2 regions of the Burkholderia vietnamiensis LMG 10929 genome follow, and region 1 is predicted to be linked to the other one. Evidence: predicted binding sites of a transcription regulator. Region 1 holds the regulator's gene; the other holds the start of a gene.
The links. Region 1 encodes LexA, which represses DNA repair genes until DNA is damaged. Its sites were predicted from a motif close to ACTGTATNNNNATACAGT; they were not measured.
Positions count from the first base shown of each region.

Region 2: a site for LexA is predicted at 4,436-4,453, ahead of AK36_RS05095 (VRR-NUC domain-containing protein). Genes of this name have one in related genera too.

Region 1 is NZ_CP009631.1:2,502,765-2,510,562, forward strand. It holds gene AK36_RS21270 (sulfate/molybdate ABC transporter ATP-binding protein) at 1-407, opposite strand, end outside; gene cysW (sulfate ABC transporter permease subunit CysW) at 421-1,368, opposite strand; gene cysT (sulfate ABC transporter permease subunit CysT) at 1,365-2,252, opposite strand; gene AK36_RS21285 (sulfate ABC transporter substrate-binding protein) at 2,399-3,436, opposite strand; gene lexA (transcriptional repressor LexA) at 3,701-4,348, shown strand; gene AK36_RS21295 (hypothetical protein) at 4,375-4,713, shown strand; gene AK36_RS21300 (DUF2939 domain-containing protein) at 4,743-5,450, shown strand; gene AK36_RS21305 (universal stress protein) at 5,562-6,059, opposite strand; gene nodI (nodulation factor ABC transporter ATP-binding protein NodI) at 6,385-7,299, shown strand; gene AK36_RS21315 (ABC transporter permease) at 7,306-7,798, shown strand, end outside.
Region 2 is NZ_CP009630.1:1,122,356-1,130,153, forward strand. It holds gene AK36_RS05085 (IclR family transcriptional regulator domain-containing protein) at 1-397, shown strand, start outside; gene AK36_RS05090 (ATP-dependent DNA helicase) at 422-2,731, opposite strand; gene AK36_RS05095 (VRR-NUC domain-containing protein) at 2,728-4,425, opposite strand; gene AK36_RS05100 (MipA/OmpV family protein) at 4,534-5,412, opposite strand; gene AK36_RS05105 (ATP-binding protein) at 5,634-5,945, opposite strand; gene AK36_RS05110 (CBS domain-containing protein) at 7,248-7,679, shown strand; gene AK36_RS05115 (PRC-barrel domain-containing protein) at 7,727-7,798, shown strand, end outside.

The DNA.
Region 1 (7,798 bases):
TCGGACGGATAGCGCTGCGCGAGCCAGTCGAGCTGCACGAGCTTCAGCAGCTCGTGCACCTTGTCGCGAATCACCGTTTCCGACGGGCGTTCGCGGCGCGGCTTCACGCGCAGGCCGAAGGCAACGTTCTCGAACACGGTCATGTGGCGGAACAGCGCGTAATGCTGGAACACGAAGCCGACCTGGCGATCGCGCGCGCCGACCGACGCGACGTCGAGGCCCTGCAGCAGGACCTGGCCGGCGTCCGCGTGCTCGAGGCCCGCGATCACGCGCAGCAGCGTGGTCTTGCCGCAGCCGGACGGCCCGAGCAGCGCGACGAGCTCGCCCGGCGGGAAATCGAGCGACACGTTGTCGAGCGCGGTGAAATCGCCGAAGCGCTTCTGAAGATGACGGACGGTGATACCCATTCTGTTTGCCTCTTTACGATTTCGACGAAACGGCCGCGACGGGGCCGGCATGAGCGGGAACGTCGTCGCGTGCCCCGGCCAGTTCGGCGGCGAGGTGACGCTCGGCGAGCAGCTTCAGCGCGAGCGTGACGAGCGCGAGCAGCGCAAGCACCGACGCCACCGCGAACGCCGCCGCGAAGTTGTATTCGTTGTACAGGATCTCGACGTGCAACGGCATCGTGTCGGTCACGCCGCGGATGTGGCCGGACACGACCGACACCGCGCCGAACTCGCCCATCGCGCGCGCATTGCAGAGGATCACGCCGTACAGCAGGCCCCACTTGACGTTCGGCAACGTCACGCGCCGGAAGATCTGCCAGCCCGACGCGCCGAGCACGCGCGCGGCTTCCTCCTCGTCGCTGCCCTGCGCCTGCATCAGCGGGATCAGCTCGCGCGCGACGAACGGGAACGTGACGAAGATCGTCGCGAGCACGATGCCCGGCACCGCGAAGATGATCTGCACGTCGTGGTCCTGCAGCCACGGCCCGAGCCAGCCCTGCGCACCGAACAACAGCACGTAGACGAGCCCGGAGATCACCGGCGACACGGAGAACGGCAGGTCGATCAGCGTGGTCAGCAACGCCTTGCCGCGGAACTCGAACTTCGCGATCGCCCACGACGCGCACACGCCGAACACGAGATTGAGCGGCACCGCGATCACGGCGACCGTCAGCGTCAGCCTGATCGCCGACCACGCGTCCGGATCTGCGAGCGATTCGAGATAGAAGCCGACGCCCTTGCGCAGCGCCTCGAAGAACACCGCGGCGAGCGGCACGACGAGGAAGAACGCGAGGAACGCGAGCGCGACGCCGATCAGCAGCCAGCGCACGGCGCGCGGCTCGCTCACGGGATCGAGCCGCGTCGCCGCGCGCGCGTGCGCGGCGGCATGGTTGTTCGACACGATGCTGGACTGGCGGCTCATTGCGCACCTCCCGCGGCGCTCGCGGCCACCGCGACGGGCGCGCTCGCGCCCCGGCTCGTGCGGCGCTGCAGATACCACTGCAGCGTGTTGATCAGCAGCAGCATCAGGAACGACACGACCAGCATCACGACCGCCAGCGCGGTCGCGCCCGCGTAGTCGTACTGCTCGAGCTTCGTGATGATCAGCAGCGACGTGATCTCGGACTTCATCGGCACGTTGCCGGCGATGAAGATCACCGACCCGTACTCGCCGAGCGCGCGCGCGAACGCGAGCGCGAAGCCGGTGAGCAGCGCGGGCAGCACGGCCGGCAGCACGACGCGGCGGAACGTGAGCCAGCGCGACGCGCCGAGGCATGCGGCGGCCTCCTCCTGCTCGCGCTCGAAATCCTCGAGCACGGGCTGCACGGTGCGCACGACGAACGGCAGCCCGATGAACGTCAACGCGACCAGCACGCCGGCCGGCGTGAACGCGATCTTGATGCCGAGCGGCGCGAGATACTGGCCGACCCAGCCGTTGGTCGCGTAGACGGCCGCGAGCGAGATGCCGGCGACGGACGTCGGCAGCGCGAACGGCAGGTCGACGATCGCGTCGACGACGCGCTTGAACGGGAACGTGTAGCGCACCAGCACCCACGCGACGAGAAAGCCGAACACGGCGTTGATCAACGCGCCGCCGAGTGCGGCCGAAAACGTCAGCCGGTACGACGCGAGCACGCGCGGCGACGTGACGGCCGCGACGAACTGGTCCCACGACAAGGTCGCGGTCTTGAGAAATGTGGCGGCGAGCGGAATCAGCACCACGAGGCTCAAATACGCCACCGTGATGCCGAGCGTCACGCCGAAACCGGGCAGCGCGCTCGGCTTGCGAAAGATGTACGTCGTCATCGGATGCTCTTGCTGGGTCGATGCTGCTCATGGGCCCGACGCATATGCCGGCGCTCGGAATCGCGCGCCGGCCCGTCGGGTATGCGGCGCGCTGTCGTGGCGCGCCGCTGTCGTTATCGTGTGCTGCGTGTCGTTACTGCGTGGCGTTATTGCGGCTTGTAGATCGAATCGAACACGCCGCCGTCCGCGAAATGCGTCTTCTGCGCATTCGTCCAGCCGCCGAACGTGTCGTCCACCGTGTACAGCTTGAGCTTCGGGAACTGCTTCGTCAGCTCCGCCGGCACGTTCTTCGAGCGCGGCCGGTAGTAGTTGCGCGCGGCGATCTCCTGGCCCTGCGGGCTGTACAGGAAATTCAGGTAGGCCTCGGCCAGCTTGCGCGTGCCCTTCTTGTCGACCACCTTGTCGACCACCGCGACGGGCGGCTCGGCGAGGATGCTCACCGACGGCACCACGATCTCGAACTTGTCGGTGCCGAATTCCTTGATCGACAGGAACGCCTCGTTCTCCCACGCGATCAGCACGTCGCCAATGCCGCGCTGCACGAAGCTCGTCGTCGCGCCGCGCGCGCCGGAGTCGAGCACGCCTGCATTCTTGTAGAGCTTCGTCACGAACTCCTTCGCGCTCTGCTCGCTGCCGCCCGGCTTGTGCACCGCGTACGCCCACGCGGCCAGATAGTTCCAGCGCGCGCCGCCCGAGGTCTTCGGGTTCGGCGTGACGATCGAAATGCCGGGCCTGGTCAGATCGTCCCAGTCCTTGATGCCCTTCGGGTTGCCCTTGCGCACCAGGAACACGATCGTCGACGTGTACGGCGATGCGTTGTCCGGCAGGCGCTTCTGCCAGTCCTTCGCGACGAGCCCCTTGTTCGCGAGCGCATCGATGTCGTATGCCAGCGCGAGCGTGACCACGTCGGCCTGCAGCCCGTCGAGCACCGAGCGCGCCTGCGCGCCCGAGCCGCCGTGCGACTGCTTGAAGTTGACCGTCTCGCCCGTCTTCGCCTTCCATTCCTTGCCGAACGCCTGGTTGTAGTCCTGGTACAGCTCGCGCGTCGGGTCGTAGGACACGTTCAGGAACGTCGTGTCGGCCCATGCGTGCGAGGCGATGCCGAGCGCCGCCGCCGCGCCCAACGCCAGTGTTGCGATCAGGCGCCCCGCTGCGCCGCCCAGCCCCGTATTGCGCTTCGCCATCATTGGTTCTCCAGTGTCGTCGGTGTTGCGATGTCGGGCCAGTCTAACGAACGGGTTACATTATTAAAAATAATCGTTCTTCATTTTTTAATACTCAAAAGTGCTAACGCAGACTGGGCGGACGGTTGCGGCGGATGAACCGGCGTCGGGACGTCGCAAAACGACGGCGGAATCGGCGCGATCGCATCGAACCTCAAGTAACACTTGAAATTCGCGAAGTACTGTATAAAAATACAGCTCACTGTCTATCCATACAGTTGAGCCATGACCAAACTCACCGCACGTCAGCAGCAAGTGTTCGACTTGATCCGCCGCGCGATCGAGCGCTCGGGTTTCCCGCCCACGCGCGCCGAGATCGCCGCCGAACTGGGCTTCAGCTCGCCGAATGCAGCCGAGGAGCACCTGCGCGCGCTGGCGCGCAAGGGCGTGATCGAGCTGGCGGCAGGCGCCTCGCGCGGCATCCGCCTGCTCGGCATCGACGACATGCCGCACCAGTTCACGTTGCCGCACGCCGGGCTGATGCAGTTGTCGCTGCCGCTCGTCGGCCGCGTCGCCGCCGGTAGCCCGATCCTTGCGCAGGAACACATCTCACAGCATTACGCGTGCGATCCGGCGCTCTTCACGAGCAAGCCCGACTATCTGTTGAAGGTGCGCGGCCTGTCGATGCGCGACGCCGGCATTCTCGACGGCGACCTCCTCGCGGTGCAAAAGCGCACCGAAGCGAAGGACGGCCAGATCATCGTCGCGCGGCTGGGCGACGACGTCACCGTCAAGCGCCTGATGCGCCGTCCCGGCGGCATCGAGCTGATCGCGGAGAACCCGGATTACGAAAACATCTTCGTCAAAGCCGGCAGCGCGGAATTTGCGCTGGAAGGCATCGCCGTCGGGCTGATCCGCTCGGGCGAACTCTGACAATCGGTCTCGCTGAGGAGAACACCATGGAACGCCTGTCCCGTCTGCTGCCTTTCCGTCAATTCGGCCGCCTGCGTCACCTGCGCGGCCGCACGCCCTGCGCGCCGCTGTCCGCTGCGGCGCCCGCAGTGAGCGAAGAAGTCGCAGTCGAACGGCAGGCGTCGCTGCTGCCGTCGGCGCTGCCCGCATTCGCGCGGGTCTCGCTGAATGCCGGCCTGAATCATGCGGAACCGGCGCGCCGCGCACCGGTGCGCGTCTATCACGGCCGCTCGCGCCTGATCATGGTGGGGACGATCGACGCCGTCTGCCGGATGATCGACCGTTGCATCGCCGAGGAACGATCGGCAGCGCACCACGGTCTCTGAGGGCGGAACCCATCCGCACCGGAGGCATCGTGACTGGATCTGCGGGCCGCGTCCGGCGGCTCAAGCCGCTACTGATCGCCGTGCTGATCGTCGCCGTATTGGCGGCGATCGGTTACGCATATGCGTCGCCATACGTGGCACTCGGCCGGCTCAAATCGGCAATCGATGCGCGCGATGCGCAGGCGGTCAGCGAGTACGTCGATTTTCCGTCGCTGCGCATCAGTCTGAAGCAGCAGGTCACGGAAGAATTGATGCGCCGGATCGACGCGGTGAAGAAGAACAATCCGTTCGCGGTGCTGGGCGCATTGATCGGGTCTGCGTTGATCGGCCCGCTGGTCGACGCGTACGCGACGCCGGAAGGTGTTGCAGCGTTGATGAGCGGCATCCCGCCGCGCGGTAGTCCCGGCGAACGGCCTCCCGAATGGGCCGGCTCGCCGTCGAGGTCGCCGTCAGGCACCGCGCCAGCCAGCGCGCCGGCTGTGCCACCGTCGAGCGCCGGCAGTCCAGCGAGCGTGCCGGCAGCCGCCAGCGGCGCCACCTCGGTCCCGGTGCCAGCTCCCGCCCCAGCCGGCGCGAGCGATCCCGGTCGGACACAGCAAACGAGCGCGGGCTACCGCAATATCGACGAGTTCGTCGTGACGTACCAGCGCAGCGCCGACGGCACACGCTACGCGGCGATTTTCCACCGCTTCGGCCTGTTTACGTGGAAGCTCGCGGCAATCGACCTGCACGGCTGAGCGCGCGTTGCCGGTAGGCGGTGCCGCGGATGCGGCACACGGCACGCGCTCATCGCGAAGCCAGCGAGCTGGTCATGCGGCAAACGCGTGCATCCTCGTGCCATTAGCCCACTATTTACCGCTCGCGGTAGCCGCCTCGCGCTCGCGTGCGATCTCGGCCTTCTGCTCCTGGGCCGACGAACATGCGACGAGGATGCTGCAGTTCACGCGATCGAGCAGTAGCGTGTTGCCGGCCCCCATCCACCATCTCGACAATCCGCTTCGACAGCGATGGCCGACGACGACGAGGTCGGCGCCGATCTCGGTTGCGAGGTTCGCGATTTCGTCGATCGGGTAGCCGAACGCAAAATGACCTTCGGCCTGCACGCCGCGCTCGCGCAGCCAGTTCACCCCTTCCTGCAGGATCTCGCGCGCGGTTTCTTCGAAGCGGCCGCACGCGACATCGGTCAGCAGTCCCGCGCTCTGCGCGATGCTCGAGCGCATGTCGACGACCGACAGCAAATGCGTTTCCGCCTTCAGGTCGAGCGCGAGATTCGCGCCGCACCGCAGTGCCTTGCGTCCCTCGAGCGTGCCGTCGTAGCAAAGCAGAATCTTGTTGTAGCTAGCCATGAAACCTCCCGGTCGCGACTACGTGCGCTATGCAATCATCATGGTGCGCCGCAATCCAACGCGCAAGGGATGGAAAACGCTGATTCGCCGCACCACGCGCGTCGGCAATGATGCAGCGCACGATTCGTGTGCGCATCCGACGCAAACCGCAGGCCCGCGCTGAAGCGGCGCGGTCGATGCACTAGAATGGGTCGTCCGTGCCGTCAGCGCGGGCACGCGAGCCATGTCCGTGTGACCGGCGACAGTCCGAGCCGTTCGCATACGGCGCGTGGCATCCGCCGAGCCGGCCGGCGCGGCGGCGCCCGTTCACAACGACACCCTGCCCATGTCCGTTGCACCGATCGATTTCCGGAACGTCGAAAAACGCTATGGCGACCGACTCGTCGTCAACGACCTGTCCTTCCACGTCGAGGCCGGCGAATGCTACGGGCTGCTCGGCCCGAACGGCGCCGGCAAGACCACCACACTGAAAATGCTGCTTGGCCTCGTCTATCCGGACGCGGGCGCCATTTCGCTCTGCGGCGAGCCGGTCCCGTCGCGCGCCCGCCATGCGCGCCGGCGCGTCGGCGTCGTGCCGCAATTCGACAATCTCGATCCGGACTTCACGGTCCGCGAGAACCTGCTCGTGTTCAGCCGCTATTTCGGGATCTCCGCGCCGGCCGCGCGCGCACTCGTGCCGCCGCTGCTCGAATTCGCGAAGCTGGAGAACAAGGCGGACGCGCGCGTCGGCGAGTTGTCGGGCGGCATGAAGCGGCGCCTGACGCTCGCGCGGGCGCTCGTGAACGATCCCGACGTGCTGGTGCTCGACGAGCCGACGACCGGCCTCGATCCGCAGGCGCGGCACCTGATGTGGGAACGCTTGCGCTCGCTGCTCGCGCGCGGCAAGACGATCCTGATCACGACGCACTTCATGGAAGAAGCCGAGCGCCTGTGCGATCGGCTGTGCGTGATCGAGGAAGGCCGCAAGATCGCCGAAGGCGCGCCGCACGCGCTGATCGAGTCGGAGATCGGGTGCGACGTGATCGAGATCTACGGGCCGGATCCGGTCGCGCTGCGCGACGAGGTGGCGCCGTTCGCCGAGCGCACCGAGATCAGCGGCGAAACGCTGTTCTGCTACGTGAGCGACCCCGAACCGCTCGCCGCGCGGCTCAAAGGCCGTGCGGGATTGCGCTATCTGCACCGTCCGGCCAATCTGGAAGACGTGTTCCTGCGGCTCACGGGCCGCGAAATGCAGGACTGACCGACCATGGACGTTCGCAACTATTCCGCCTCCACATCGTCCGCCCCGCCGCGCGAAACGCGCTTCGCGATCGCGCTGCCCGCGAATGCGACCAACTGGATCGCGGTGTGGCGGCGCAATTATCTGGTGTGGCGAAAGCTCGCGCTCGCGTCGCTGTTCGGCAATCTCGCCGATCCGATGATCTACCTGTTCGGGCTGGGATTCGGGCTGGGGCTGATGCTCGGGCACGTCGACGGCGTGTCGTATATCGCGTTCCTCGCGGCCGGCACGGTCGGTTCGAGCGTGATGATGTCCGCGAGCTTCGAGTCGATGTATTCGGGCTTCTCGCGCATGCACGTGCAGCGCACGTGGGAAGCAATCATGCACACGCCGCTCGCGCTCGGCGACATCGTGCTCGGGGAGATCGTCTGGGGCGCGAGCAAGGCGCTGTTGTCGGGCGCCGCGATCATGCTGGTCGCCGGCCTGCTCGGCTATGCGCGGTTTCCGTCGATGCTCGCGG
Region 2 (7,798 bases), on a different replicon from region 1:
GCGCGTGATGACGACCGGCTTCGTGCTCGGCGCGCGCGTGCCGGCGCCGCTGACGTCGCCGGGCGTCGTGCTGCTCGCCCATCATCCCGACCGCGAGGCCGTGCGCGCGTGGCTCGACGGCACCGAACTGGCGCCGTTCACGCCGCACACGATCACGAACAAGGCGCGCCTGCTCGAACAGGTCGACCACGCGCGTGACGCGGGCTTCGCGGTGATCGAGCAGCAATTGCAGGTGGGCGTGCGCGGCATCGCGGTGCCGCTGAAGAATCGTCACGGCGAAGTGGTCGCCGCATTGAGCACCAACATGCCGATCGCCGGCGAATCGACCGACGCGGCGGTGCGGCGCGTGCTTCCGCATCTGCAGGAAACGGCGCTCGCGATGCTCAACGTGCTGTAGCGGCGCGCCGCACCGCCCTCGCGTTCAACCGATGCGCCACCAGCGCGGCAACAGATCGCGCACCTCGCGGCGCCGGTAGCGATCGTCGATCAGATGCACGACGCCTTCGTCGCGTTCGGTGCGGATCACGCGCCCGGCCGCCTGCACGACCTTCTGCAGGCCCGGATACAGATAGATGTAGTCGTAGCCGTTGCCGAAACGCGCGTCCATCGCGCGCCGCATCTGTTCATTGACGTCGTTGATCTGCGGCAGGCCGAGCGTCGCGATGAACGCACCGATCAGCCGCTCGCCCACCAAATCGACGCCTTCCGAGAACGCCCCGCCCAGCACCGCGAAGCCGACGCCGCGTCCGCCGGCGTCGAAGCGCGCCAGGAACGCGTCGCGCTCGCTTTCGGCCATGCCGGGCGACTGCGCCCAGACAGGCACGTCGGGATGGCGCGCCTGCATCAGCGCGACGACGCGCGCGAGATAGTCGAAGCTGCTCAGAAAGCCGAGGTAGTTGCCGGGACGTGTCGCATATTGCGCGGCGATCAGATCGACGATCGGCTCGAGCGAGCGGTCACGATCGCGCCAGCGCGTCGACACGTGGCTCGCCACGCGCACCGTCAACTGCTCGGCGCGAAACGGCCCTTCGACGTCGAGCCAGCCCGTGTCGGCCGGCAAGCCGAGCGTGTCGCGATAGAACCGGAACGGGCTCAACGTGCCGGAAAACAGCACGGTGGCGCGGGCGGCCTCGTAGCGCGGCGCGAGAAAACCGGCCGGTATCACGTTGCGCACGCACAGCGTCGACTGGATGCGACGGCGGCGCGCAGCCGGCACGAGCGCATCGACCGTGTCGAGTGCCGCCTGACGCGGCAGCGGCTCGCCGTGCAAGGTCGCGTCGAAGATCGACGCGCTGTCGAATGCGTCGGCGAGCACGCCGAACTGGATCGCATCGAAATGGAAGCGCAACAGCGCGTCGTCGTTCGCGCGCGGCGCATCGGTCAGGTGCTCGCCGATCGTCGCCACGAGGTTCTGCACCGCGGACACGAGCCCCGCCGGAATAGCCGGGTACGCCGCATAGCGCTCGGCCTGCGCACGATTGAGCGCGCCCCACGCGCGCGCGAGCCGGTCGAACGCCTTGCGCAGCGTCGGCGGCGCCGCTTCGCGCGCGGCGGCAAACGCGAACGGATCGAGCGACGCGCTGTACATCCGCCGGGCGCGGTCGAGCAGGTTGTGCGCCTCGTCGACGAGCACGCCGACGCGCCACTGGTTCTGCTGTGCGAGTACATGCAGCATCGCGCTGCCGTCGTAGTAGTAGTTGTAGTCGCCGATCGCCATGTCGGACCAGCGCGCCAGCTCCTGCGCGAGGTAATACGGACACACGTCGTGCGCGAGCGCGGCGGCGCGCACGGTATCGCGATCGAGCAGCCCCGCGCCGATCGCGGCGTCGCGCGCGGCCGGCAGCCGGTCGTAGAAGCCCTGCGCCAGCGGGCACGACTCGCCGTGACACGCGCGATCGGGATGCTCGCATGCCTTGTCGCGCGCGACGAGTTCGAGCACGCGCAGCGGCAGCGCCGGCGTGCCGGCACCGAGCGTCCTGGCCGCGTCGAGCGCGAGCGCGCGGCCGGGCGTCTTCGCGGTCAGGAAGAACACGTGATCGAGCTTGCCTTCGCCGCACGCCTTCAGCATCGGAAACACGGTGCCGAGCGTCTTGCCGATCCCGGTCGGCGCCTGGGCGATCAGGCAGCCTTCGTCGCGCGCCGCGCGATAGACGGACACGGCCAGCTCGCGCTGCCCGCTGCGGAACTGCCCGTGCGGGAAGGTCAGCGCACGCAGCGCCTCATCGCGGGCCGCACGATGCGCGGCCTCGCGCTCGGCCCAGCCGACGAAGCACGCGCACTGTTCGGCGAAGAACGCGGCGAGCGCCTCGGCGCTCAGCGTTTCCGTCAGCACCGTTTCGCGCTCGGACACGATGTCGAAATAGACGAGCGCGACGTCGATTTCGGCGAGGCCGCGCGTCGCGCACATCAGATGCGCATAGACCTTCGCCTGCGCCCAGTGCAGCGCGCGATGGTTGGCCGGCATCGCGTCGAGGCTGCCGCGGTAAGTCTTGATCTCCTCGAGGCGGTTCGCGACCGGGTCGTAGCCGTCCGCACGCCCGCGCACGGTCAGCGTGCCCCACGTGCCGGCGAGCGCGATTTCGGTTTCGTAGCGTGCGCCGCGCGCCGACGTGACGGCGCCGTGGCCGGCGATGCCTTCGAGCGCGGTCGGCGCGGGCGTGAAGCGCAGGTCGAGATCGCCGCGCCGCGCGGTGAACTCGCACATCGCCCGCACCGCGACGACGTAGCTCATGCGGACAGCCCTGCCGCTTCGGCGTGTTCGACGCCGGCGCCCGCCCATTCGACATCGACGACGCGCACCGGGATGCCGTGCGCCACGCAGTACGCGAGCCAGCGCGTCTGGTTGTCCTGCAGCCGGTCGCCGGGGCCCTTCACCTCGATCAGCTCGTAGCGCCGCTCGCCGGGCCAGAAGCGGACCAGATCGGGCAGCCCCGAGCGATTGCTGCGGATATCCGCGAGCAGGCGCGTGAACCACAGCCGCAAATGCTCGGGCGGCAAGCACGCAAGCGCGTCGTCGAGCAGTTCGTCGGTCAGCACGCCCCAGAACACGAACGGCGACTGCAGCCCCGTCTTGGTCGCATAGTGCCGACGGATCGTGTCCTGGTATGCGCCCGAGTCGAGCTGCGCGAAACAGGCGGCGAACGCGTCCGCGCGGCGCACCGCGAAATCGGGCGCGTGCAGGTCGGCCGGGCCGCGCTGGAACGGATGGAAGAAGGCGCCGGGCACGGCCGCGAACACGGGCTCCCAGCACAGCAGTCCGAACAGCGAATTGATCAGCGTGTTCTCGACGTAATGGACCGGCGCGCCCGGCTGCGCAAGATGGTCGCGCACCGCGTATTCGACGCTGACGGACGCGTCCGGGCGCGCCAGCACGAGCGTCTCGCGCGACACGGCCGGCGCGCTGCGCGCGCGTTCGACCGGCTGCCCCAGACGGCGCTGCAAGCGCGGCAGCATCCGCTCGACCCGCTGGCGTTCCTCGTCGCTTTCGAAGCGCTCGCGCGCGTCGAGCGCGAGCGCGAGTGCATCGGCGATGCGTTCGCAGCGTTCCAGCACGCGAATGCGCCGATGCCGGCTGCCCGGCCACGCGCTGCGCGCATACGCGTCGAGCGCGGCGTCCCAGTCGGCGCGGCGCTCGCAGGTCTGGCCGAGCGTGAACAGGAGTTTTGCGCGGCGCGTCGCGAGCCACGGCTGCGCGCATTCGACCACGTCGATCGCGTCGAGCAGCTCGTCGAACGGCAGCTCGTCCGGCCAGGCGTCGAGCGCCGCGCGGCACGCGTGCAGCGCGAGATACGCATCGACGTCGGCACGCTGCTGGAACGCGCGCGACGACGGCGCGAACGGCACGCTTTCGTACTGGAACACGCCGAGATCGGCGAGCACGAACTCGGTCCAGTCCTGATGAAGATTGCCGAAGAACATCAGCCGCAGCCGTTCGCACAGCGCGCCGACCGTCACCCGCAGCACGCGATCGTCGGCCTGGGCGCACCATGCGTCGAGCGGTTGCGCGACGTCGCCGTAAGCCGGGCGCAGGCGTTCGAGCCATTCCGGCTTGCGCTCGCCCGCATGCGCACCGAGCGACGGAAACATCTTCAGCAGATCGGCGCGCGTCGACAACGCGAACAGCGCGTCGAGCGTAAGCGCGGGCGCCGGATCGACCCAGCCGAGCGCGGCGAGCGGCGCGGCCGCGCCGAGCGGGCAGCCGATCTCGTCATACGCGAGCTTGCTCGCGCGGAAGTCCGAGCCGTTGCGCATCAGCATCCGCACGAGCAATGCGCGCGATGCCTGCGGCAGCCGCGCGAACTCGGCGACGAACGCGCGCTCGGCGGCGTCGAGCAGGTCGTCGTAGCGCTCGCCGAGCCACGCGAGCGCACGTTCGAAGTTGGTCAGGTAGTAAAACGCCGGAGGCGGCGGCGATGCAGGCGTCACGGGATCGATCACTGTACGTTTGTACAGGTCGGAATCATATCACCGTGACGCCGGATGCCACAGGCGCGCGCGGGTGCGTCATCTGCGCGCCGCGGCGTGCCGAGGCAATCAGAACTGGTAGTTGACCGACATGTCGAACACGCCGTTGGTCGACTGCTGTGTGATCGGGCTGCGTCTTGCGCGCCCGACCAGCTGCTCGATCGCGCCGTCCATCGTCACGAACCAGTTCTTGTTGACGAACCAGACCATCGTCACGCCGGCGCCGAACGACTTCATCCCCGCGCCCGACGAATAGGCCGGCAGCCCCGAACGCGCGGCTGCGCCCTGGTTCACGCCGAACCAGCTGTTCATGTAGCGCGAATCGGCGAACGATACGGTGGGCCCGGCAAACCAGAAGAAATGCTCGTTGCTGCCCGGCATCGGCATGTACGCGGAGAAATCGCCGACCCAGCCGTTCGAGCCGCCGATGCTGCGCCGCACGTCGGCGCGCAGCACGAGCGGGAAGTCCTTCGAGATCACGTAGTCGGCGGCCAGCTTCATCACCGGCGCCGCGTTGATGTTGTCGAGGCCGTTCAGATGGCCGAGGTCGTCGGCCGAGCGGCGCCCGAGGTCATAACCGACCGACATGCTCACGCGCCAGTTCGGCCCGCGCAGCACGTTCGCGCCGAGCCCCTCGCCCGTCGACAGGAAGAACAGGTCGCGATAGCGGATGTCGACGTTCGGGCCGCCCATCACCCGATAGCGATCGGAGCCCTCATAGCGCGGCTGCAGCGTCATCGCGGCGCCGACGCTCACCTGCCACGTCGGGATCGTGGGGCTGAAGATCTTCCGCAGCGGAACGCCCGCCGAATATTGCCATTCGCCGAGCGGCGAAGGCGTCTGGGCCGCCGCGTCGCGCGCGCCGACCGCGGTCAGCGCAGTGAAGGCGGACAGGCCGAACACCAGCCGGCGCATGCCGGGTGACAGCAACGGGCGGGCAACGGTCATCGGGGCAATCTCCGTCGGGTATGCGTATCGAACTCGAATCAAGATGAACTCTGATCAAAGCGCGTCGCGCGCTGCCGGCCAAGGCCGCCGGCAGCGGGCCGTGCGAACGTAGCGTGCGCTTAACAGCAAATATCCTACGCGACGCGCGCAAAGTCGCAAAGCGCCCGTTGAGCCGGGGCGCTTTGCCGGGATCCGGCGCAAGCCGGGGCTGAATGGCTGAATCAGAAACGCTCGACGTGATAGTCGCCGGCGAGCGCGGCCGTGCTGCGCGTGGACATCATGCGCGAGAAGCCGTCGGCGAGCCGGCCGAGCGCGAGCTGCTTCTGGCTGGCGTCCCAGTGCGTATACGTGTCGTAAGCCGACTCGTCGAACGACACCGTGACGGCAGCCGGCCGGCCGCTTGCGCGAAAGCCGATCTGCAGCACACCGCCCGGCAGTTCCTCGATGTGATAGCGCAACGAACGCGACTCGAAATAGCGGCCCAGCACCTGGGCGATCGCGCGCTTGTCCGGCGATTGCACGTGAATGTCCATGATGGTCCTCCTCTCAGTGAGCGCGCGGCCGGCTGCGGTGCGCCGCCCCCGCCCGGCATCCGTACCGGCGGCGGCCGCGACGGCGGGTCGCCTTGCGGCGGGCCGGCCGGCACGGGCGGGTCCACCGGATCGTCGTGCTCCGGCAGCGCCGGATCGGGATCGAGGTCGGGCGTGGGTTCCGGACGGTGCAGCAAGGATCGGCTGTTCATGTGGCTCCTGCGCGGCGGGTCGCGCGTGTCGATTGGCGCGGCGAGCGTGCGCAAACAGCGTGCCTGCTGGGCCTTGGTGGTCGTGTTTTTTGCGGCGGGCGATGCGGGCGGCGCGAGGTGGTATCGGTTGGTGAGCCGCTGCGGCGGGTTGCTGCGGAGCGCAGGGCTTGCGACGTGGGCCGTGCGCTGCGCGCGTTCGCGGCGACAAGCGATGAGCGCGCGCAGCGCGGCTTCGCGCAGAAGGTGCCGTCCCACGCAGCGCTCGTACGTTCCATTGAACTCGATAGATGCGCGGGGCGAGCTTCCTTGCGTCGAAACGCTCGCGCCACGTGCAGAAATCACCGCGTACCGTCGCCTCGCAGCGGCTTATTCGTCGGCGTTTTCCTTTCTTTGTCCCTTGGCGGATCGCGATGTATTGCCGCGTCCGCATGCGTGACGTCGCGACAAGCGACATCCCGCGCGCCGTATACAGGTACGGTCGTTGCGCCCTTCGATCCCGGAGGCTCGATCACTCGGGCTGGCGGCCGCGATGCCGTGTCAGCGGCCGCCGCTCCTTTCCGTCGCCGCATCAGCGTGTTGCGACGGCCGTGCCGGGAAGTCCATATCGACGAACCGATCGATGCAGGGCTCCCTGACAGCGCCCAACCCGCCCTCGGCGGCGCGAGCGCGATCGACGCCGCGACACCCTTCCGGCTCCGCGCGAACCACGCGCGCCGGGTGTCCTGACACCGCCGCCGCGATCACGGCTGACGGCGGCACCCGGCCCAGGCTGCGCGGCCACGCTGCGCCGGGCCGGACCGACCGGAGCAGACAGATGAAACGCATGGAACGTGCATGGAACGAGGTCAGCGGCGCCGCGGGCGTCGCGGCGCTCGCGGCCGTCGAGAGCGCGCTGGTGTTCGCCATCGTCGTGATGACGGGCGTCGGACACTGACGCACTGCTCGTCGAGCCGGCCGCGGCGGAAGCCGTGGAAGATGTACAAGCGCGCTGGCAAATTTGTCGCACCGCGCGACCCGTTCGCCGGCCGCGAGTGAACCGCGCGCGGCACGCATCCTGCTCCGCGCTCGTCTTGCTCTGAAAAAGGAGGCGTCCATGTATCGCGTCAACGAGATCATGTCGCGCGACGTCGTCTGCGTCGCGCCGAACGACACGATCCGCCATGCGGCCGAACTGATGCAGCGCTTCGACATCGGCGTGCTGCCCGTATGCGAAGGCGGCGAACTGGTCGCGATCGTGACCGACCGCGACCTCGCCATACGCGCGCTGTCGCATGGCCATTCGCCCGACACGCCGGTGAAGGCCGTCGCGTCGGCGCCGGTGCAATGGTGCATCGAGGACGACGGCGTCGGCGACGTCCAGCAGCGCATGGCCGACGTGCAGTTGCACCGGATGCCGGTCCTCGACGGCCAGCGCCGCGTGGTCGGCATCGTGTCGCTCGGCGACATCGCGACGCGCGCCGGCGGCCCGGCGCGCGACGAGCTGGCCAACACGCTCGAGGACGTGTCGCTGCCGCGCCGGCGCTGATGGCGGCTACCCAGGCACCCCCTATCGTTTCGACCAGGAGAACAGCGATGACAACCGACCGGGCGCCACGCGCGCATGCAGGGATCGTCGGCGATGACGGCCGCTCGACGGGCGGGCCG